Regions from separate parts of the Catenibacterium sp. GCM10023432 genome, predicted to be linked through region 3. Evidence: riboswitches for the same ligand, from Rfam matches in the RefSeq annotation. Region 3 holds a riboswitch; each other region holds the start of a gene.
The links. Region 3 has a riboswitch for thiamine pyrophosphate ahead of thiM (hydroxyethylthiazole kinase). Riboswitches for the same ligand answer to the same signal wherever they lie in the genome.
Positions count from the first base shown of each region.

Region 1 (8,268 bases), on a different contig from region 3:
TAAAATAAAGCTTCAAGTAGTCCAGGAAATGGGTCTAAGAAAGACAAGTCTTCCTGCTTAAAAGGTTTGCTTATTGTAAAGATATAATCCACTCCTGTAAAAGAATAGTTTTCAATTTCTTTATTTGTACCAGGAATAAGAAACAAGAAAGTCTTATCTTTAAAGAAAGAACGAATACGTTGTAAACCTTCTTGTAAATTGGTATGTGTCAGCATGGATACATCTTTAATTGTCATATCAGGACAAATCATACTGAATGAATACTCATCAATCATATCAAGTTCTTTAAATTCTATGTGATGATTTCTTAACCACTGTCGATAATCATTAAAAGACTGATAATTCAATAAAGCACGAGAAAAAGCACGGTCATTATGGTAAATCATATTAAAAAAAGTATTGATGCCATTAAATTCATCCATAATATTACTTCCTTTAAGAAAAAAGACCACATATGTGGTCTTTTAGAATTTCAAGTTACGTGGTGTACGTGGGAATGGTTCTACATCTCTAATGTTAGCCATACCAGTTAAATACATTAAGAAACGGTCAAAACCTAAACCGAATCCAGCATGCTTACATCCACCAAAGCGGCGTAAATCCATATACCACTGTAGTGTCTCTTTATTCATGCCCTTTTCATCCATTAGCTTTTCAAGAACGTCATAACGTTCTTCTCTCTGTGAACCACCAACTAATTCACCGATGCCAGGTACTAATAAGTCACATGCTGCAACTGTCTTGTTGTCATCATTTAAACGCATATAGAATGCTTTGATTTCTTTTGGATAATCTGTTAAGAATACAGGACCACCTACAACTTCTTCACAGATATAACGTTCATGTTCAGCATTTAAATCAATACCCCATTCAACCTTGTTATCAAACTTCACATCAGCCTTTAATAAATGATCAATAGCTTCTGTATAAGTCATACGTGCAAAGTGAGAATCTCTAACCTTTGTGATACGGTTGATACAGTCATGGTCAACCATCTGTTCAAAGAATTTCATTTCTTCTGGAGCATTATCTAGGCAGTACTGAATACAGTATTTAACCATTTCTTCAATTAAACACATATCATCTTCGAGGTCTGCAAATGCGATTTCTGGTTCTACCATCCAGAATTCACTCGCATGTCTTGATGTATTTGAGTTTTCAGCTCTGAATGCTGGTCCAAAAGTATAAACATCTCTAAATGCCATAGCGAATGCTTCTACATGTAACTGTCCTGTTACTGTTAAGTAGGCTTCTTTTTCAAAGAAATCCTTAGAGAAATCAGTATCATCAATAGTTGTTACTCTAAACATTTCTCCAGCACCTTCACCATCATTAGATGTGATGATTGGTGTATGTACATAGACGAATCCCTGATCCTGGAAGAATTCATGAATAGCCATAGATAATACAGATCTTAATCTGAAGATAGCATAGAATGAATTTGCTCTTGGTCTTAAATGAGGGATTTCTCTCATAAATTCAAAAGAGTGTCTCTTCTTCTGTAATGGGTAATCACTATCACAGTCCCCTTCAAGAATAATTTCAGTGGCTTCTACTTCAAATGGCTGCTTTGCATCAGGTGTTAATTTTAACTTACCTAATACATGAATAGCTGAACCAGTTGCGATATGTGAAACTTCATCAAAGTTCTTTAATTTTTCTTCTAAATAAACAACCTGACAATTTCTAAAATAAGAACCATCATTTAATGCGATGAATCCTAGTTTACCACTATCTCTATTTGTTCTTACCCATCCTTCTAATTCAACATACTCTACGTTATCTGTTTCTACAGCATTATCTGCACGACAGATTTCATAAAGTTCTCTTACTGTCATAAATTCAAACATCCTTCTTACTCCTTTGTATTTGATTTCATCTTTAATTCTAATTCTTGTATTGCTACAACGACATCCACATTCTGTACCTCTACTCCCTGAGGCACAATAAAATGAGAGTGGGTGAAGTCTACAATGCCTTTAATCCCTAATGCCACTAAACGATCCACCATTTCCTGAACATTATCAGAAATCGCAAGAATCGCAATCTTACAGTCCTTAGGGAATGTTTTTTCCAAATCATCACTCTTATGAATCTTGACACCAAAACGTTCGCCTTCAATATTAGCATCCTTATCATAAGCACAGACAATCTGTCCAACTGTGTATTTCCAGCGGTTATATTTCAAAATAGCTGATCCCAAGTTACCTACACCAATCAAAATAATTGGTTCATCAAGTCCTAAACCTAAAAAGTCACTGAGTGTTTCAATCATCTCTTTTGTATCATAACCATAACCTCGTTTGCCCAGTGTATTCTTCTGAGGCAAAAAGCCAAAGTCACGACGGATAGTCGTATCCTGGATATGAGTAACTTCCGCAAGTTCACTCGATAAGAAGTTCTCTTTGCCTTTATGTCCCATAACTCTTAAAGCCTTCAAATAAACAGGAAAACGTGTCATCGTCGCACGTGAAATTTTCTGTTTCTTTTCATTACTCATAGTTGTCTCCTACACTTTCCGCCTCTAAGTCATAATCTGGCTTAACAGACAAGTCCAAAGGGGCAAACATATTGTATTTATACATGATACTTGCAGCAGATGCAATCATTGCTGCATTATCTGTACAATACTTCATTGGTGGAAAAATAACAGGAATATCACTTGTACTCATTTTTTCTCTGAGACCTTTGTTCGCACTCACACCACCTGCTACAATAATCTGCTTTACACCAAGATCATGAGCAGCAGCTAGGGCTTTAGAAGTAATCGTATCCATAGCCACATCCTGGAATGAGCAGGCTAAGTCATTGCCATTGATTTCCTCTCCTCTTTGGTCTGCATTATGCTTTAAGTTGATGACAGCGCTCTTTAAGCCACTGAAGCTGAAGTTATAGCTTCCATCATCAAGTGGTTTTGGAAGTGTATAGCTATGAGTTCCCTCATGCGCCATTTTATCTAAAACAGGTCCTCCAGGATATGGAAGATGTAGAACACGTCCTACCTTGTCATAGGCTTCACCAATTGCATCATCAAATGTTGTACCAATGACTTCAAAAGAGAATTCCTTTTTCATATAAACAAGTTCTGTATGTCCTCCTGAAACAACAAGAGCCATTGCAGGATATTCAATATCATTCACTAGTTCATTAGCATAAATATGCCCCGCAATATGATGTACACCAATAAGTGGTTTGTTTAAATAAATAGCCAATGTCTTGGCTTCCTGCATACCAACATGCAAAGAACCTACAAGTCCTGGTCCTTTTGTGACTGCAATTGCATCAATCTCCTCTAAAGAGATTTCTGCCTGTCTTAATGCTTCCTTTAAAACAGTGCTGACACATTCAACATGTTTACGGCTGGCAATTTCAGGAACAACCCCACCATATTGTTTATGGATATCAATCTGTGATGCAACAACATGACTTAATAAATCTTTTCCATCCTTTAAGATTGCAACACTCATTTCATCACAGCTTGATTCAATAGCTAGAATAACAGCCATTATTTTTCCTCCTTTCTTACCATGAGATAAGCATCCTCATGGTCTGCATAATAATCTTTACGTATAGCACATATCTCATAGCCATACTTCTTATATAAACAAATCGCACGTTCATTTGATACACGCACTTCTAAACTATAATTAATACACCCCTTATTATGTCCTTCTTTTAATCCATAATCCATCAATAACTTAGAAAAGCCTTTTCCTTGATAATTTGGATCAATACCAATTGTAGTTAGTTCACAGTTTTCATAAGCATACCAGAATCCTGCATAACCAACAATTTTGTCATCTACAAGAACATAGTAATGGGCATAATCATTTGTTTTTAGTTCATGAAGAAAATCTTCTTTAGACCAGGCAGGGGTAAATAATAACCCTTCTAGTCTTTCAATCTCATCAAGATCATCTTCCTGCATTTCTCTTAATAACATGCTTTTTTAGCCTCAACATCTTTAATATAAGTTGGTACTAATAGATCAACATTCTTGATTGGATCAGCCATCTGTCCTAATGCATAAATATTAGCACAAAGATCACATTCTTTTTCATCTAACCCAAGACAGCCTACTTCACCTACAAGTTCAAAGTCTTCATATTCAGCACGTAATAGGGTAAAATCTTCTAAAGTCATGACCTGTTCCTTAATTAAAGGAAGACCATTTTCATAAACACCAACAAAGACCTTGTGTCCTCTTGCATCAATAACACTTAGTGCCTGATTCATACCTGCATAAGCGGCTAACGAACTCACAGATTTAATTCTTACATCAGACACTGCAGCAAGTGTCTTTGCGATAGTCATTGCAACTCTGACACCTGTATAAGAGCCAGGTCCTGATGTAATAATCATCTCATTCACATCCTTTAATGCAATATGATGACGATCAAGTACTTCCTTTAATGAAGGAATTGCTTTTTCTGATTGTCTTCTAGAACCTTTTTCCTGGAAGGCTTCTAGACACATATTATCCTTAAATAAGCCTACAGCTAAATAACTATTTGATGTATCCATCACTAAACTAATCATGTGTAACCTCCCTCACATAGTTCTCATACTTTTCACCAATAGGATGAAGCTTTAAAGAACGTGTTTCATCTTCATTCTTTATTATTTCTATTTCTAATCTTTCTTCTGGAATAATGTCTTCAATAAACTGTGGCCATTCAATCACACATAAGCCATCATCTTCAAACATCTCTTCAAATCCCAAATCATCATCTGCCCCTTCTAGGCGATATGCATCAAAATGATAAAGGGTCATACGTCCAGAATAAACCTTCACAATAGTAAAAGTAGGAGAATTGATGATCTTCTTGATTTCAAGTCCCTGTCCAATTCCTTTTGTGAATGTAGTCTTACCAGACCCTAGATCCCCTGTTAATGTGATAATAGAATGGGGAAAGATTGTTTCTCCTATACGTTTACCAAAAGCAATCATTTCAGCTTCATTTTTTAAGTTTATCATTTTTAGTTCCTCTATTTTTCATCATCTGCTGATACTTATTATACCACTCCTGGGCAAATCCTGCACGAAAAGGACCAGATGCATTCATCGTCATCACAATCAAACGATTGAGCTGTTCATGGAATATCTCATCTAATTCATCTGAATATTGATATTTAATACGATGAGCCGCATATTCACCTTCATCTAGTACTTTATAACGATAGCCAGGCCATACCTTTAAATCAAGGTCATAATCAATATACTTAAGTGCTTCTCCATCATATAATATAGGAGAGGCAATATTACAATAATAATAGATACCATCACTACGGATCATACAAATTACATTATACCATCTATCCTTAGGAAAATAACAGATAGCTGGTTCTTTAGTGACCCAGGAACGACCATCTGATTCTGTAACTAATGTATTATTATTTATACCGATAAAATGGCGATCTGTTTCTTCTAATATTTTACAGCGTGACCACGTACGATGTGGCTTACCGTCATGTTTATAGCAATGGATGAGCACATCCTGCCCCACTAATGAATTCTTCATAATCAAACCTCTTTCAACCTATCGAATATAATAGCAAAAAACAGGTGAAATGTACATAAACCTCACCTGTTTTTTGCTAAATAAAGCCTTTTTAAGTTATCGTTTTCTGTTCAAAATAAAAAATAACAGTGGTTTCCCACTGTTAAATAGCCTTAAATGCTTTCTGAAGTTTTGGATAAATAAGTGCAAACACTACATAAGTTAAAATAAGTGTACCTACATTATAACCAATGTTGTATAAGAATGAATAAACCCAAGGATTCATGTTCTTAGGTGCATAACTTACAAATAATACAGCACCAGATAATAAATGTGAAATGAACTTAAGGATCATTCCTACAAAAATACCTGTATAAACTTCAGTCTTGCCTAATTTAAAATTAGGAATAAAACCTGCAATACCAAGTGCTGATAATGGTACAAGATAGTCTAATACAACAGACCAAGGTCCATAATATGAAGCAAGACCTAATACAAACTGCATAGCAGTGGCACCAACACCGACAATAATTCCATATTGTGCACCCATTAAATAACTTGCAAGTACGATTGGTAATAAACTTAAAGTAATAGAACCACCCTGTGGCTGTCCTGGAATCACCTTAAATAGTACTTCTAGAACTAACTGCATAGCAATAAATAACGCAACATAAGCAATTGCTCTAGTGGATAATGTCTTCTTATTCATTTTATAATCTCCCCTTTCCAATGACTAAAATGACGCAAAGAAGTCATTAAAAAAGTGCGGCCTCTCTACGCTGGTATTACCCAGATCAGATGCTAAGGGTCAAGGCTTTCACCTATCTCAGCAATAAATGCGCCCCTGGCAGTAATAATTATATTACAGAATATTCTTTTTGTCACGTAATCTAAATTTATAGTAGAAATGTTAGGGGTTTCTGTTTATAATAGGGGTGTTTAGGAGGATATAAGCATGTCAAAAGTTTTAGCAGTTAACTGTGGAAGTTCTTCATTGAAATTCCAGTTATTTGAAATGGATACTGAAAGTGTTATCACTTCTGGTATTATCGAAAGAATCGGTATGGAAGATTCAATCTTCACTATCAAGTACAATGGTACTAAAGACAAGAAGATTTTTGCAGTTCCTACTCACAAGGAAGCTGTACAGGTATTACTTGATACATTAATTGAAAAAAAGATTGTTGAACGTTTAGATGAAATCAAAGGTATTGGTCATCGTGTCGTACAGGGTGGTCCTTATTTCGATAGTTCTTGTGTTGTAGATGATGATGTGATCGCTAAGATTGATGAATTATCACCACTTGCACCACTTCATAACCCTGCACATATTATCGGTATCAATGCATTTAAGGAAGCTATTCCTACTGCAGGTGCTGTTGTAGTATTTGATACAGCATTCCATCACTCTATTAAGCCTGAAAATGCAGTTTACCCTATCCCATATAAGTTCTATGAAGAAAACAAGATTAGAAAATATGGTGCACATGGTACTTCTCATTACTATGTTTCAAAGCGTACTCAGGAATTATTAGGTAATCCTGAACATGCTAATATCATTGTATGTCATTTAGGTGCTGGGGCTTCACTTTGTGCTGTAAAAGACGGTAAGTCTATTGATACTTCTATGGGTCTTACACCTCTTGCTGGTGTCATGATGGCAACTCGTTCCGGTGATATTGATGCATCAGTTGTAGACCACTTAATTGAAAATCTTGGATATGATATGAAGACTGTATTCAAAATGTTAAATAAGGAATCTGGTTTATTAGGTGTATCTGGTGTATCTGGTGATATGAGAGATATCATTGATGCAAAGGATGCAGGTAACCAAAGAGCAAAATTAGCTTTTGATATGTTTAGAAAACGTGTTGCTGATTATATTGGTTCTTATTTTGTAGAACTTGGACATGTTGATGCAATTTCATTCACTGCTGGTATTGGTGAAAACAGCTTTATTGCAAGAGAAGCAATTATTGATCTAGTAAAAGAAGCATTGGGCATCGTATTAGATGATAAGGCTAATGTAGAAGGTCATGGCGAAAGATTAATTTCTGCACCTGAATCTAAGATCAAGGTATTTGTAGTACCAACTGATGAAGAATTAGTTATTGCTAGAGATACAAAAGAATTATTAAACTTATAAGAAACTACTTCAGTTTTCTATAAAGACTAACAAAAATGTCCTCCAGGTATTCATACACCTGGAGGACTTTTTTACTTATTTTTATATTTAATCGCTCTTTTTAAGTAAATTTTTGCTTGAGGTTAACTTATTCAAAAAAATCCCATAACAATACTCGTAATATGCTTCCTGAATTGAAATGGGCATAGCTCATACAATTTAGATATTGAAGATTTCTGTATCCACAATCGTTCTAAGAATCACAGATGCCATTTCCTTTATCTTGAATGTATACTTTTCCAGTTTCTTAAGAATTAGAAAATCTGATGTTAAGCTAAATTTGATAATCTAGTAGCAATATTTTTCTTAAACTTGGTGAAAAATAAAAAAGCCTCTCTGATTTTAAAATCAAAGAGGTTTTTGGTATTTAGTCGCTTAACTTAATACCATTGAGTGCCTAAGCACTCTTCTAAACACGTTTACCATTCACTACTTTATAGTAAGTTCCTTTATTGTTCACCTGGGCATAACCAGAATAATTCCAATCTGTTATGAAATGACGATTGTCAAGTGGAAATAACACATTTCTTTGATTTTCGTTTTTTCCGTTTTTTCATTTTATTCTGTTTTTTAAATCAAGGA
Region 1 covers NZ_JBHSEB010000086.1:1,766-10,033, reverse strand. Annotated here, with positions in the region: gene ACFOZZ_RS11155 (metallophosphoesterase family protein) at 1-422, opposite strand, end outside; gene asnS (asparagine--tRNA ligase) at 465-1,850, opposite strand; gene ACFOZZ_RS11145 (redox-sensing transcriptional repressor Rex) at 1,856-2,500, opposite strand; gene tsaD (tRNA (adenosine(37)-N6)-threonylcarbamoyltransferase complex transferase subunit TsaD) at 2,493-3,506, opposite strand; gene rimI (ribosomal protein S18-alanine N-acetyltransferase) at 3,506-3,943, opposite strand; gene tsaB (tRNA (adenosine(37)-N6)-threonylcarbamoyltransferase complex dimerization subunit type 1 TsaB) at 3,934-4,539, opposite strand; gene tsaE (tRNA (adenosine(37)-N6)-threonylcarbamoyltransferase complex ATPase subunit type 1 TsaE) at 4,532-4,978, opposite strand; gene ACFOZZ_RS11120 (DUF402 domain-containing protein) at 4,959-5,522, opposite strand; gene ACFOZZ_RS11115 (energy-coupled thiamine transporter ThiT) at 5,665-6,210, opposite strand; TPP riboswitch at 6,256-6,357, opposite strand; gene ACFOZZ_RS11110 (acetate/propionate family kinase) at 6,457-7,647, shown strand.
Region 1: it holds a riboswitch for thiamine pyrophosphate, as region 3 does, so the genes downstream of both, ACFOZZ_RS11115 (energy-coupled thiamine transporter ThiT) here and thiM (hydroxyethylthiazole kinase) in region 3, are expected to answer to the same signal.

Region 2 (8,268 bases), on a different contig from region 3:
TGTTAAGGAATAATCTCTGTTCCATACCAGGTCGTACTGAGGCTTTTTGAACGATGGTTTAATCCACTCATTCTGATTTTCAAGAATGGTCCTATATCTGGCGATAACAGTCTTCAGAACAGACTGCGCCATCTGCGATTTAAGGTTAAACTTTTCTCGTAAAGTAGAATACAAAGCTTTATTGAGTGAAAACTGCTTTAAGTCATGAGTGCGGAATACATAGTCTGAAACATAATTACAGGCATTACGATAAGCAGACATAGTCTCATCAAGCAAAAACTTATCTGTTTCAGCTGCGATTATTTGAATTTTAGCTGTAATAGTCATCTGTTCCATAGATGTACTCCTTTCATAGATATTTCACTATATGTTATATCTAAATTATATCTAATTTACAGCGAAATATCTATATTTTGAGGTGAACTGTGGATAGTAGATACAATCGTCATAACAGACGAAAATACAGTCTGAAAGTACATATAGTTCTAGTAACCAAATACCGTAAACAATTACTCAACGATTCTATCGCCGATGATATTAAACAAGAGATTCTCGATATAGCTAATACTCGTGGATACGAAATTATTGCGATAGAAACTGACAAAGACCATATACATTTCTTATTAAGTTACGATACAGCAGATAGAGTTTGCAATATTGTCAAAATTGTAAAGCAGGAAACAACATACCACTTATGGCAAAGGTATAGTTCGGTCTTATCAAAACAGTATTGGAAGGAAAAAACATTTTGGTCAGATGGTTATTTTGCTTGTAGCATTGGAGAAGTGACATCAGCAACTATAAAAAAATATATTGAAAGTCAGGGATAATAGATAACGATTTACGAAAGGATTTATTTATGAATAAGGTCAGTTTTAAAACTGACCTTATTTTTTTAGTCGATAACTGAGTATTTATATAATGTCAGAATGTATGTATAGTGTTATTCATCAAAGGGGGAATTTTATATGAAAGAAAATAAAACATTACAAATTGCAGTAACAGGATTGATGGCGGCTTTAGCTTATATCGCCTTCACATTCCTACAGATCAAGATTCCAACACCAGGAGGAACTACTTCATTCCATTTAGGGAATACATTCTGTGTATTGGCTGCATTATTATTAGGTGGTGTTCCTGGTGGAATTGCAGGCGCAGCTGGTATGGGTATTGGTGATTTACTTGATCCAACTTATGTAATAGTTGCACCAAAGACATTTATCTTAAAGTTTGGTATTGGGGTTATTACAGGTCTAGTTGCACATAGAGTATTCAAGATTCAAAAACTAGAAGGTAAGCAGTTAGTGATTGGTGTAGTCGCTTCTACATTTGCAGGTTTATTATTTAATGTGATTGCTGAACCACTATTCTCTTATTTCTATACTTCAGTATTACTTGGTGCACCTTCTAAAGCGGCTTTAGCTCTTGCATCTTGGAATGCAGTGACTACTATCACTAATGCAGTAATTGCGATTGTGATTTCTTCAGCACTTTATTTAGCTTTAGCACCTACATTTAAAAAGAGTGGTTTATTAGATAAATTACATACAGTTAAAAAAGATTAATTAAAAAAGGACTCCTATGAGTCCTTATTTTAGTTTAAGGCCATCTTTAAAAGCACGCCCAACAATCTTTCCTAAACCTACATATTGATTATTGAATGGATCAAATGTGATAGGCTTTACTTTAGATACATCTACTCTTCCTGTTTCATCTAAGACACGTTCATCTACAGATACATTAACAATTTCACCCTTCATAATTTCTGTATCTAAATCATAGTCCTTGAGACGACATTCTAGACATATAGGTAATTCATTGATAATAGGTGCATGTACTTTACTGGATGGCGTATAAGTAAAACCTGCTTTTTCTAGTTTATTGGGTTCCTTATGCCCTGATACAACGCCCACATAATCACACTCTACTACATGATCTTCATCTGCAATACTGACAGTAAAAGCCTGTGTTTTTAAGATGTTCTGGACTGTTTTATGTCCGCTAGAAAGACTCAATGAAATTTCCATTGTATCGCTAATACCACCCCATGCTGCATTCATTAAATCAGGATGATCATTCTTATCAAAACTCCCAATCATATAGACAGGCTGTGGATAAGTAAGTGCACGTGCACCAAAATCTTTTCTCATTTCTTTTTCCTCCTTTTTAATATTTTCATAGCAGTTTGATAAAGTGCATCATCAGAAAGATTATTGATTCTTTCAGCTTTTATATAAGTAGGATAATCATCAATATCAGGATCATCACCGCATATATCAATCCCAATTACTTCACAGTTTTTTAAGAAGTGAGCTAATACATCCTCTAACATCCCCAGTGACATCTCTCCTTGATTCCAGTTCGTCATAGCATATCTTTCATCTAAGACATCCTTATCTATAGAAATATAAACAGGATATTTCGTTTCAAGAGGAATAGTAACACCTTGCTCAAGTTCTTCTATACTGAAACTTAATACTTTATTCCGTTCCATTGATTTCAAATCATGTTTACTTGGTCCTATTAAATATAAACGATGAAGAGAAGGGTTTTGTAAAGCTTTTTTAGCCCAGTTTCCACAGCTGAGCATATCTCCTACAATAGAAGACTGCATGTCTGTATGGTGATCAATCAAAACAAGATCAAAAGGTTCATGAATAAAATCAGTCATCAATTTAGTGATGTAATGATAATCGCCTGAATCAATAAAATGAATACCAGAAATACCATTCTTGCTTATCATCTCTTTTAATTGTTTTTCTGCATGTTGATCACAGAATAAACGTGTTCCTTCAATGTCACTACAATCATAATAAGTTAACTGTGGATAATCCCCTTTATAGGAATGAGTAAAATCAAATACATAGTTATGCATCTTTATCACCTGTAGGTAATTATAATCTTTATTTAGCACTTGTCAAATCCGACTGCTAAAAAAGAGATAGCTGCAGCTATCTCTTGAGTATTATAATTCTTCACCGTTTGTTTCAATAACGTGTTTATACCAATAAAATGATTTCTTCTTACTTCTAGAGAAGTCCCCTTCATGGTTATTATTATAGTTAACATAGATGAAACCATAACGTTTATCATATTCACCAGTAGAAGCAGATACAATATCAAATGGAGACCACATAGTATAACCTAATAGGTCAACACCATCATAAGTGACTGCATCTCTCATTGCTTCAATATGTGCCTTTAAGTAATCAATACGATACTGGTCATCTATAGTACCATCTTCTTCTTTCTTATCATAAGCACCAAAACCGTTTTCTACAATCATCATTGGAAGTTCATAACGATCATAGAACCAGTTTAAGCACCAGCGTAATCCTAATGGGTCAATCTGCCATCCCCAGTCAGAAGCCTTTAAGTATTCATTTCTTACAAAGTCTTCACTAAAGTAATCAAATGTCTTTTCATTACGTCCCTGATACTTAGTTGCGAATGACATGTAATAAGAGAATCCAATGTAATCTACTTTACCTTCACTTAAGATCTTCTTATCCTCTTCAGTAATGAAATCATATCCTTTTCTTTCAAACTTCTTTAAGATATAGTTTGGATAATGTCCTCTTGCATGCACATCAGCAAACCAATATTTCTGATGCATAGCACCTAAGGCATTCATCATATCTTCTGGTTTTGGAGAAGCTGGATAAACACCATTCATACCAATCATACAACCAACCTTTAAGTCAGGATTGATTTCATGAGCCGCCTTAACTGCAAGTGCTGAAGCGACTAATTCATGATGTGCTGATAAATACATTAAATATTCAGCATCATCACCTTCTTTTAATAATACAGCACCTTCCTGGATTAAGTTATGCTGAGTCGGATCAGCCTGGTTATTGATTTCATTAAATGTCATCCAGTATTTTACTTTATGCTGATATCTTTCAAAACATACCTTTGCGAACTTCACAAACATATCAATGGCTTTACGATTTCTAAATCCTCCATATTCTTTTGCGAGTGCCCAAGGTAATTCAAAATGTGATAATGTGATGATTGGTTCAATACCATATTTTAATAATTCATCAAATACATCATCATAGAACTTTAAACCTTCTTCATTAGGTGTTTCTTCATCTCCTCTTGGGAAGATTCTTGTCCAGGCAATAGAAGTTCTAAATGCCTTGAATCCCATTTCAGCAAGTAATGCGATATCTTCCTTATAATGATGATAGAAGTCTACACCTACATGGTTTGGATAATCTTCTCCAGGAAGAACACCATCTGTTAAACGTCTAGGTGCTCCTGTTAAGTTGTCCCCCGCTGTTTCTACATCTGTACAGCTGATTCCTTTTCCGCCTTCCTGCCAGGCACCTTCACACTGATGAGCAGCTACTGCGCCACCCCATAAAAAGTCGTCTCTAAACATTGTCTTATCTCCTTTTCTCTTTCTAATAATTATAAATAGAAATGAAAATGATTTCTATAATTTTCAGAAATAGAGAACAAACTTTCGTAAAAATGTTTCATCTTTACATTGTTTGTTCAAAAATTCACAATAATTTTGTAACATTTTTTATGAAAGCGTTGCATTTTATTTATATAAGATGTAATATAGCACTATCAACCAAATAAAAAAAGGGGAGCTGACGCGACGGCTGAGAAGAAATACGATCGGATTTCGACCCATAAAACCTGATACGGATAATGCCGGCGTAGGAATTTTGTTTTTTTTAGGTATACATGCTCAGGTATACCTTTTTTTATTGTCAAAAGGAGGACTTATATGAGTTACACAACACAAATGGATGCTGCTAGACAGGGTATTATTACACCTGAAATGGAAATTGTAGCCGCAAAAGAATCTATGGATTTAGAAGTATTACGTGAACATATTGCGAAAGGACATGCTATTATTCCATGTAATAAGAATCATACTTCTATTGATCCGAGTGGTATTGGTTCAATGTTGAAGACTAAGATCAATGTGAACCTAGGTATTTCTAGAGACTGTAAAGACATGGATGTAGAAATTGAAAAAGTGAATAATGCAGTAAAGATGGGTGCTGAATCTATCATGGACTTAAGTTCTTATGGTGATACACGTACTTTTAGAAAGAGATTAACTAAAGAATGTCCTGCCATTATTGGTACTGTCCCTATTTATGATGCTGTTGTTTATTATCATAAGGCTTTAAAAGATATTACTGCAAAAGAATGGTTAGATATTGTTAGAATGCATGCTGAAGATGGTGTGGATTTCATGACTATTCATTGTGGTATTAATAGAGCTATGTATGAACGTTTTAAGAATAATAAGCGTTTAATGAATATTGTTTCTCGTGGTGGTTCTATTATGTTTGCCTGGATGGCTATGACTGGAGAAGAAAATCCATTTTATGAATATTATGATGAAGTCTTAGATATCTGCCGTGAGTATGATATTACTATGAGTTTAGGTGATGCATGTCGTGCTGGATGTTTGGCTGATGCAACTGATGTGGCTCAGATTGGTGAATTAGTGACTTTAGGAGAATTAACACAGCGTGCATGGGATAAAGATGTGCAGGTGATGATTGAAGGTCCTGGGCATATGCCTTTAAATCAGATTGCCGCTAATATGGAAATCCAGAAGACAATCTGTAAAGGTGCACCTTTCTACGTATTAGGCCCTTTAGTTACTGATATTGCCCCTGGTTATGATCATATTACTGCCGCCATCGGTGGTGCTATTGCAGCCACTTATGGTGCATCATTCTTATGCTATGTCACTCCTGCAGAACATCTTCGTCTGCCTAATCTAGACGATGTTAAAGAAGGTATTATTGCATCTAAGATTGCCGCACATGCGGCAGATATTGCGAAAGGTATTCCTGGTGCCATGGAATTAGATAATAAGATGGCATGTGCAAGAAAGAAGCTGGACTGGGAAGAAACATTTAAATACTCAATTGATCCAGAAAAAGCAAGACGTTATCGTGCTGAAGCAGCACCTGAAAAAGAAGATACATGTTCTATGTGTGGTAACTTCTGTGCTGTTAAGAATATGAATCGTATTCTTGATGGTGAAATTGTAAATATCTTTGATGAATAAGAAAAAAGGCGTAACTCGTATATATGAGCTACGTCTTTTATATTAGTCTAAATCAGCACCATTAGATTCGCAGACTTTCTTATACCAGAAGAATGAATCTTTCTTGCTTCTAGAGAAGTCCCCAGTTCCATCATCATGTCTATCTACATAGATGAAACCATAACGTTTTGCATACTGTCCAGTACCTGCAGATACTAAGTCGATTGGTCCCCAAGTTGTATAACCGATTAGTGGTACACCATCTTCGATAGCTTCATCCATTGCTTTAATATGATCTCTGAAGTAATCAATTCTATAAGTATCGTGTACAGAGCCATCTTCTTCTACCTTATCGAATGCACCAAAACCATTTTCTACAACCATTAATGGTGTATGAGGATAACGGTCATGTAGGATATTTAATGTATATCTTAATCCATCAGGGTCAATCTGCCATCCCCAGTCAGAAGCCTTTAAGTAAGGGTTCTTAGCACCTGTTGCAAGGTTACCATTTGTCTTTTCAGCATTTTCATCAACTGTTACACAGTTAGACATATAGTAAGAGAATGTATAGAAGTCTATGACACCTTCTTTAATGATCTTCTTATCTTCTTCAGTAATAAATGAAGTATCAATACCATGATCCTTGAAATATCTGAACATATATGTTGGATATTCACCACGAACTTGTACATCCCCACAGAAGTTATTCTTGAAGTTATCTTCATTAAATGCTGCAAGAATATCTTTTGGATTTGGTGTTAATGGATATAAAGTTGTATGAGCAATCATGTTACCAATCATGAAATCAGGATTGATCTTATGACCTTCTGTCACAACTAATGCACTTGCAACGAACTGATTATGTAATGCTTCAAATGTCTTCTGAGGGTTAGATTTTAATTTGTTTAATGGAATACGTTCATCAGAGTTAACATCTTCTGGATCCATGATACCTAAACCATAAAGGTCACCTATTCCACCTTCACCCATACATGCGATATTGATTTCGTTGAATGTTAACCAGTATTTAACCTTATCCTTATAACGTTTCATACAAGTAGTTGCATACTTAACGAACATATCAATCACTCTTCTATCAGAGAAACCATTGTATTTAGTCACAATGTTCCAAGGAATTTCATAATGACATAATGTAACTAAAGGTTCAATATTGTGTTTCTTACATTCGTCAAATACCTTGTCATAGAAAGCTAAACCTTCTTCATTAGGTGTTTCATCATCACCATTAGGGAAAATTCTACCCCAGTTGATTGATAATCTGAATACATTCCATCCCATTTCTGCAAATAAAGCAATATCTTCAGCATAATGATGATAGAAATCAATTGCTTCATGGCTTGGATAGAACGCAGTCTTATCAGTCTTTGGTAAGAATGTTCTTGGAGTATTTACATCTCCACCAAGTAACATATCTGGTACTGATAAACCTTTACCATCTTCTAAATAAGCACCTTCACACTGATTGGCAGCAACTGCGCCACCCCATAAAAATCCTTTTGGAAAACCCATTTCCTTTACCTCCGTTCATCTTTTCTGTATGTATTATATACATAATAAAAATCATTATAATTAATTTTCATCAAATGAAAACGATTTACACCATATGAAAATTATCAAAAGTTATTATTTAGAATAAATCCCCTCTTTTATGTTCTCCCATATTAGACATAATACACTCTTGATGTTGCTTATGAACAATATCCCATACATACTCCATGCCTGTTGCAAGTGGCTGATTTAGAAAATCTTCTTTATTAATCCAATAAACCTCTCCTTCATCACTTGAATGAAGAACTCCTTCATACTCACTTGCCTTATAGACTAGAATAATATTATGAATAGAATGCTTATACCAATGATATAAACCACATAAATATGGATTCTTAATTGTAAGACCTGTTTCTTCTTTCACTTCTCTAATCATAGCATCTTTGAATGTTTCTTCTTTTTCTACATGACCACCAGGAAAAGTAATACCTGTGTAGGAATCATTGACTTTATTCTGAACTAAGACATGTCCTTTATCATCTTCAATCATACACATATTCATTAAACAGACATTTTCCTTACGACGCTTCTTTACACCTTTAAACTCAATTGCCTGTGCTGGGCATATTTCTAAACAGGTCCCACAATGAAGACATTGTGCGACATCTATTACTTCATTATGAATACAACATTGAGGACAAATAGTCTCACATTTGCCACAA
Region 2 covers NZ_JBHSEB010000094.1:34,651-42,918, forward strand. Annotated here, with positions in the region: gene ACFOZZ_RS12025 (hypothetical protein) at 1-336, opposite strand, end outside; gene tnpA (IS200/IS605 family transposase) at 426-830, shown strand; gene ACFOZZ_RS12035 (ECF transporter S component) at 969-1,565, shown strand; gene ACFOZZ_RS12040 (flavin reductase family protein) at 1,590-2,150, opposite strand; gene ACFOZZ_RS12045 (arginase family protein) at 2,147-2,875, opposite strand; gene ACFOZZ_RS12050 (6-phospho-beta-glucosidase) at 2,966-4,390, opposite strand; TPP riboswitch at 4,591-4,700, shown strand; gene thiC (phosphomethylpyrimidine synthase ThiC) at 4,748-6,055, shown strand; gene ACFOZZ_RS12060 (glycoside hydrolase family 1 protein) at 6,098-7,567, opposite strand; gene ACFOZZ_RS12065 (NUDIX domain-containing protein) at 7,686-8,268, opposite strand, start outside.
Region 2: it holds a riboswitch for thiamine pyrophosphate, as region 3 does, so the genes downstream of both, thiC (phosphomethylpyrimidine synthase ThiC) here and thiM (hydroxyethylthiazole kinase) in region 3, are expected to answer to the same signal.

Region 3 (8,268 bases):
TGTTCCTACTATTATTGATAAGACAGGAGCTAAAGAAATAGTAGAAATAAATATGAAAGAAGATGAGCAGAAAGCACTCGAGGAATCATATAAAGTTCTGAAAGATTTCTGTCAACAGTTAGACTAAGAGAGGGTAAACCTCTCTTTTTATGTTAGAATGGATACATGGAGGATTTGGTATGATTAAGATTGCATTTTTTGATATTGATGGAACTTTAAGCAATATGGAAACACGCAGTGTTTCTGATATTACTATAGAAACATTACAGAGATTACAGGCTAATAATATAAAGGTATGTATTGCGACAGGAAGACATCCTTTAAGTGTACCTGCTTTTGAAGGAGTGACTTTTGATGCCATACTTTCTTTTAATGGGTCTTATTGTTTTGATAAGGAAGGACACGTTTTATATAGTCATCCGATTCCACATGAGGATGTATTAAGAATTATAGAGAATGCTTCTTCTATTAATAGATTTGTTTCACTTGCAAGTAAAGATGATAGTAAAGCCAATGGAACAGATCAAGACTTAGATGATTATTATGCATTCTCTAAACAGAAAGTGAATGTAGCAGAAGACTTTGATAGTTTTGTGAATGAAGATATTTATCAAATCATGTGTGGTGGATATGAGAATGAATATGATGCATTAATGAAGGATGTAGAAGGAGCACAAATTACAGCATGGTGGAATAGGGCGGTAGATATTATTCCAGCAGGTGGTGGAAAGGGTAATGGTATACATAAGGTATTAGAGTATTATCATTTTACACCAGAGGAAGCTATCGCTTTTGGAGATGGTACAAATGATATTGAAATGTTGGAAGCAGTGGGTACAGGAGTCGCAATGGGTAATGCGACTGATAATGTGAAGGCTATTGCGGATGATATCTGCTTATCTGTATCAGAAGATGGGGTCTATCACTACTGTTTAGATCATAAGCTTATTTAAAGATGGGAGACCATCTTTTTTTAGTATAAAAAAACACAGAACGGATGTTCTGTGTTGAAAGTCTTATGAGTGGTTGCTTGAGTTACCAGTTGACTGAATAACTCCCTGATGATGTTGATTCAGTTGTCCAATAAATCACCTCACCAGCTACAAAACCAATATTAGTAGCTTTGGTTTCGTATGTGCCATCTGTATACATAGTACAATTTAAATCATTACTTCCAACTTGGTTGTTGATTTCTTTCATTCCAATTACTTCACCATTCTGTACAATAAGTGCGTTATTAGTAGCAGTCCCACATCCTTTTTCACTATGGAATACGTATCCTTCAAAGTTATTGTTGTAACCACCATTTTCACCCCATAGACCTATACTTTTTTCATAATCATTGGCTGCATCTATTTTACATGCGATTGCAATACAAGGACCATTTCTAACACTCTGATTTACTAAATAATTTTCTGCAGCTGGTGCAGGTCTAATCCATGAGTATTTATGCTTGAAAATGTCTTTTTGTGAAAATTCATAAATAAACTCTGAGTAAACACATGAATATTATGTATTTACTTTAAATGTATATTTGTGTATACCTAATTAAAAGTATATATGTAATGAATTGCAAGCTCATAAAAAAACACAGGACAAATTGTTCTGTGTTGAGAGCCATTATGAATGGTTAGGTCTGTTTGTATCAATCTGAGTGATTTTTAATCTACCTTTATGAATATATTCGATTCCTTTACTTAGATCCTTACTCTTCCAGGTAACATAGTAATAAGTTCCTACTGCGGGAGTATATCCTGAAATACTATAAATAGGACGGCTTGTATCAGTTATGCCATTATTTTGTTCATAACCTGAACCTGTTGCACCAGCAAATGAAATATCTGCATCATTACCACAAATACCATGTTTTTCACCTTCACTGTCTGTATACCATTCAGATTGTTCTCCATTATAATCATCAAATACATCTTGACCATTTGTCGAACCATTACCAGGATATTGACATTGAATCTTACCTACAATGCAGGCACTCACTGCTACATTTTGATTTTAAGCTAAGTTTTCTTCATAAACTGAAGGTTTTACCCATTTTCTCATAATAAATTTCTCCTTCGGACATAATAACTAATATCTATAATGCGATTATGCTAAATATAGATTCAAAATATAACTTTATGTCCTTTGGTCGATTTATATTCTGTATTTGAATTATCCGTAACCACTTTAATCATAAATATAGTAAATCTTTTAAAAAGGTTGTATAATAATGCATAACATGAATTGTAAAGGAGAAATGAAACATGCCATATTTAGCATTACGTACAAACAAGACATTGACTCTTTCTCAGGAAGTTGAATTAAAAACTACTGTAGGAAAGTTAATTACAATGTTTCCTGGTGAATCAGTAGATACATTCATGATTCATATTGAAGATAATCAGCTCATTTATTTTAAAGGCCAGGAAACAAATTGTATGATGATCACATTATACTTAAAAGGTCATTATACAGATGAACAGAAGGAACAGTTTGTAGCTGAACTTACTAAAGCATTAGTAAAAATCACTAAGATTCCAGCTTCTAATCAGTATGTTACTATATCTGAATTTGAAAAATGGGGTCATGGTGGTGTATACGAATAAGATTTTGCATTGCAAAATCTTATTTTTTTTGTTTGAAAACAGGTGGTTAGAATAAGAAATACGAAAAAATGCATTTTTTTCAAAAAAAGGGTTGCAAAAGGTGTATCTGCATGGTAATATAAACAAGCATTCTGAAGTGCTTGAATAGCTCAGCGGTAGAGCAATCGGCTGTTAACCGATCGGTCGGGGGTTCAAATCCCTCTTCAAGCGCCAGTGGCCGGTTGGAGAAACGGTTAACTCACATGCCTTTCACGCATGCATTCACGGGTTCGAATCCCGTACCGGTCACCATATACGGAGGTTTAGCTCAGTTGGGAGAGCATCTGCCTTACAAGCAGAGGGTCAGCGGTTCGAGCCCGTTAACCTCCACCATTTTTTTGCCGACTTAGCTCAATTGGTAGAGCAACTGACTTGTAATCAGTAGGTTGGGGGTTCAATTCCTCTAGTCGGCACCATTAGTGACTCGCTAGCTCAGATGGCAGAGCATCTGACTTTTAATCAGAGGGTCAGGGGTTCAAATCCCCTGCGAGTCACCATCTTGATGCGGGTGTGGTGAAATTGGCAGACACGCTAGACTTAGGATCTAGTGCTTCGGCGTGCAGGTTCAAGTCCTGTCACCCGCACCATTCTGAATGCAGACACCGATATATTCGGTGTTTTTTTTATGCCTTAAAATAAAAAAATCTACCATTACTGGTAGATTGCATCCTGTTATAGAAGAGATGTTTAATGAGGGGAAGCTCATTAATAGAGATATCTCAGATATTTGGGAAGCTATAACAGAATGCGTAATCTATTATAATACTATAATAAGATATACACAATACGTAAACATATAATGTCACAAAGATGATACACTATGTTATCCTCAATTATGAAATCACTTGTATTTTGTAACTGATTGTTTTACCATATTATTATAATTGAAATGGGAGCTAATTTGCTGAGAGTAGACATAAGTCTTGACCATGAAACCTGATTTGGATAATGCCAACGTAGGAATTTATGAGCACCCTCTTTCAGCGTGCTCTTTTTTATGGAGGAAAAGAATATGAATTACATTAAGAAGTTAAGAAAAGTAAAACCATTAGTACACAACATTACAAACTATGTAACAGTGAATGATGTTGCCAATGCGATTTTAGCTATTGGTGGCAGTCCTATTATGTCAGATGAGATTACAGAAGTGGCTCAGATGACTTCTATCAGTAATGCATTAAATATTAATATTGGTACTCTCAATCAGGTTAAGATTGCTTCTATGTTTGAAGCAGGTAAAGCATCTAATGCATGTCAGCATATTACTGTATTAGATCCAGTAGGTGCAGGAGCTACTGATTTACGTACTAATACATGTAAGGATCTACTCGCTCAGATTCATTTTGATGCCATCAAAGGGAATATTTCAGAAATCAAGACTTTAATGGCTGGTTCAGGTCATACTAAAGGTGTTGATGCATCTGCAGAAGATCAGAAGAACTCACATGATCTCATTGATGATATCAAAGCATTCGCAAAAGAATTGAATACTATTATTATTGTGACTGGTCCTGTAGATTATGTCACTGATGGTAATAAGTGCTATATGATCAATAATGGATGTAAGGAAATGAGTGCTATTACTGGTACTGGATGTATGTTATCAGGTATCTTAGGCTGTTTCTTAACAGTAGAAAATAGTGTAGATAGTGCAGCGGCTGCTGTTATGGCCATGGGTATTGCAGGTGAAATTGGTGCATCTAAATTAAAAGAAGGTGAAGGTAATGCAACACTTCGTACTTATTTAATTGATGCATTATTCAATATGACTGATGAAGAATTAGAAAAGAGTGGTAAATATGAAGTTCAATAATGACATGTTAAGACTCTATGCTGTCACTGATCGCCATTGGACAGGAGAACAGACTCTCTATGAGCAAGTAAGAGATGTTTTAATGGGTGGTGCTACTTGTCTTCAGCTAAGAGAAAAAGACCTGGATGAAGCCTCTTTCTATGAAGAAGCAAAGAATATTAAAGAACTATGTCGTTTATTTGATGTACCATTTATTATTAATGATAATGTCATGCTTGCTAAGGAAATAGATGCAGATGGTGTTCATGTAGGTCAGGATGATATGGCGTGCATAAAGGCAAGAGAAATACTTGGTCCAGATAAGATCATTGGTGTAAGTGCACATACTATAGAAGAAGCAAGAATTGCGAAAGAACAAGGTGCAGACTATTTAGGTGTAGGGGCTATTTTCCCTACATCTTCTAAAGATGATGCAGAAGTATTAGGTATCAAGCGTTTAAAAGAAATGACTGAAACAGTGGATCTACCAATGGTTGCGATTGGTGGAATCAGTTATGATAATTGCTTATTACTTAAAGATACAGGTATTGATGGTATTGCGGTTATTAGTGCTTTATTTGGTCAGAAGCATATCAAACAGGCAACTATTGATTTGAAGAAGCGTGTAGATGCACTTTATGAAACAATGCATACATGTTTAACTATTGCCGGTAGTGACTCAAGTGGCGGTGCAGGAATACAAGCAGACTTAAAGACAATGCTTGCCAATAAAGTATTTGGTATGAGCGCTATTACAGCCCTCACAGCCCAGAATACAACGGGTGTGACAGATATTATGGATGTGACTCCTAAGTTCTTAGAAAGCCAGATTAGAGCTGTATTTGATGATATCTATCCAGAAGCTGTTAAGATTGGTATGGTGTCTTCTAAAGCACTGATTCATACTATTGTAGAAATGTTGAAACATTATGATGCAAAGCATATTGTAGTAGATCCAGTCATGGTGGCTACAAGTGGTGCAAAGCTTATTAGTGATGAAGCTATCTCTACATTAAAAGAAGAACTACTTCCTATCGCAGAAGTCATTACACCTAATATTCCAGAAACAGAAGTACTCACTGATATGGAAGTGAAGACTGTAGAAGATATGGAAATAGCGGCTAAGAAGATCTATGACACATATCATTGTGCTGTATTAGTCAAAGGTGGACATCAATTAAATGACGCCAATGACTACTTATACAATGGTGAAAAAGGTACTTGGTTTAAAGGACATAGAATATACAACAGTAATACACATGGTACGGGATGTACTTTATCAAGTGCGATTGCATCTAACTTAGCGAAGGGCTATACACTAGAAGAATCAGTCAGACTTGCTAAAACATATCTTTCTGGTGCAATAGGTGCTATGTTAGATTTAGGTCAGGGAAGTGGGCCTATGGATCATGGCTACAATATTTAAAAATACTGATAAATACACAACAATTCCATAACTGCCTGGTATAATCTTCTTTAAGAGGTTAAGGGCATGAAAGAATTCAAAGCGTGGTTTATACTTATTTTATTTATTTTGCTTCTTCGAGTAATATATCTATTACTTGAAGGTGGGCACATCTTATGAATATCCTCTAGATATATCATCTGGAGGATATTTTTATTTAACACGCCGTGAGCAAGAATTTCCCCACCTAATAGGTGGTGGGATGAATTGCGGTAAACACGGCGTTTCGTTTTGCTTTTATTGTCAGGTAGTAGTATAATATATATGTAATCAGGAATAAATAGAAAAAAGGTCATAAATACTATGAAATTAGATAATAATAACCATTCAGTGTTCTTGCTGAATTATCAGCTTATAATGTGCACTAAACATCGTAATAAGGTGATAGATGATGTGATTTCAAATCGTCTCAGGGAGATGTTTGAGAATCTATCTATCAAATATAATATCTCATTGGATGAATGGAATCACGATGCCGATCATGTTCATATTCTCTTTCGAGGACAGCCTAATTCAGAGATAAGCAAGTTCATCAATGCTTATAAATCTGCAAGCAGCAGGCTCATCAAAAAAGAGTTTCCAGAGATTCGCAAATCCCTCTGGAAGGAGATGTTCTGGTCACCAAGCTTTTGTCTACTGACTACAGGTAATGCAACAGTAGAAATCATCCAGCAGTTCATACAATCCCAGGGAGGTAAGGATGGCAAACAAAGCAATAAGGTACAGACTGTATCCAAACGCTGATCAGAGAATTATGTTTGCAAAGACCTTCGGCTGTTGCCGTAAGGTCTATAATCTCATGCTTAATGACAAGATTGAAAGCTACAAGAAGACTGGCAAGTTTGTCGCTGTGACACCTGCCATGTATAAGAAAGATTATCCCTTTCTTAAGGAAGTGGATAGTCTTGCACTTGCCAATGTTCAATTGAATCTGCAGGCTGCATTTAGAAATCATTTTGATAAGCTGCGTAAGAAGCAGACTGGATTCCCAAAATTCAAGTCTGCAAAGCGCAGTAGAAAATCATATACTACAAATAATCAGAAGGGTACTGTCGCTATCATTGGTAAAAGTATAAAACTTCCTAAGATAGGAAGAGTGAAGGCAGTCATCCATAGACAGCCTGAGGCTGACTGGGTTATCAAGTCTGTTACGATATCCCAGGAAGGTGATGGCACATACTATGCTTCTGTATTATTCGAGTATGAGAAGAATGTTGTAAAGGTTAGGAAGTCTGATAATGCCATTGGTCTTGACTATGCCTCTAACGGACTCTATGTAGACGATAAAGGCAATATCGGCAATAACCATAATTATTATCGTGAAAGCCAGAAGAAGCTTGCAAAGGCGCAGAGAAAACTTTCACGTATGCAGGGTGCTAAGAAAGGTGAGAAGAAATCCAACAACTATCTTAAGCAGCTCCGCAAGGTGAACAAGATTCATAGACATATAGCCAACCAGAGACTTGACAAGCTACACAAGTTATCTACTGAGATCGCCAATCAGTATGATGTCGTATGTGTTGAAAGTCTTGATATGAAGGCTATGTCTAACAGGGGCTTTGGAAATGGCAAGGCTACTATGGACAATGGCTATGGATTATTCATAAACATGCTGGCCTATAAGCTTGATGATAGAGGGAAATATCTTGTCAATGTAGATAAGTGGTTTCCATCAAGTCAGATCTGTCACTGCTGTGGCAAAGTCCACAGAGAGATGAAGAATCTGCGCATCAGAACGATGAGCTGTGATTGTGGTCTTACAATGAGCAGAGACCAGAATGCAGCCATCAACATAAAGCTTGAAGGCTTACGTATACTGAAATCAGTATAAAACATATAGGCTAGGAATTAGCCGAATATAACGCTTGTGGACATCATGTAGTTCTGACAGTACCGTAAGGTTACCAGCCAGGCAGTGGTGGTTGAAGCAAGAAGCCCTGACTTCTAAGCGAAGCGTAAGTCGGGGTAGTTCACCTTAAAAACTCGCATATTAACATTCCTAAAGTTAAAATGAAATAAACTGAGTTAAAAGTATCTGACAAATTAATGGTCAATGGAATTGCTAAGTTTAAAGAGTACTTTAAAGCTATTGGTGTATAAGCAACAAATAAGGATGAATTAATTTCTCTTTTACATCAGTGCTATGGTTTAAGAAAATAAGTGTAAAAAACCCCTATAGAAGAATCACACCTTCTATAGGGGTTTATATTATTTATTAAGTTTTTTCTGGTATTCTTTTAAGTCTTCTATGACGTTCTCTATTGTATCATATACCCAGCCAATCATTTCATCAGGAATATGCTGACTATAAAGTTCAGATAAATCCCTATGAAACTGATTATGAACCTCTAATGCCTGATATCCTTTAT
Region 3 covers NZ_JBHSEB010000012.1:18,694-26,961, forward strand. Annotated here, with positions in the region: gene ACFOZZ_RS02935 (L-lactate dehydrogenase) at 1-127, shown strand, start outside; gene ACFOZZ_RS02940 (HAD family hydrolase) at 180-953, shown strand; gene ACFOZZ_RS02945 (hypothetical protein) at 1,036-1,200, opposite strand; gene ACFOZZ_RS02950 (hypothetical protein) at 1,621-1,995, opposite strand; gene ACFOZZ_RS02955 (tautomerase family protein) at 2,262-2,603, shown strand; tRNA gene ACFOZZ_RS02960 (tRNA-Asn) at 2,742-2,816, shown strand; tRNA gene ACFOZZ_RS02965 (tRNA-Glu) at 2,819-2,894, shown strand; tRNA gene ACFOZZ_RS02970 (tRNA-Val) at 2,900-2,975, shown strand; tRNA gene ACFOZZ_RS02975 (tRNA-Thr) at 2,983-3,058, shown strand; tRNA gene ACFOZZ_RS02980 (tRNA-Lys) at 3,064-3,139, shown strand; tRNA gene ACFOZZ_RS02985 (tRNA-Leu) at 3,147-3,229, shown strand; TPP riboswitch at 3,522-3,622, shown strand; gene thiM (hydroxyethylthiazole kinase) at 3,655-4,455, shown strand; partial or broken gene thiE (thiamine phosphate synthase) at 4,460-5,029, shown strand; gene thiD (bifunctional hydroxymethylpyrimidine kinase/phosphomethylpyrimidine kinase) at 5,081-5,860, shown strand; gene tnpA (IS200/IS605 family transposase) at 6,203-6,643, shown strand; gene ACFOZZ_RS03010 (RNA-guided endonuclease TnpB family protein) at 6,600-7,730, shown strand; gene ACFOZZ_RS03015 (MarR family winged helix-turn-helix transcriptional regulator) at 8,108-8,268, opposite strand, start outside.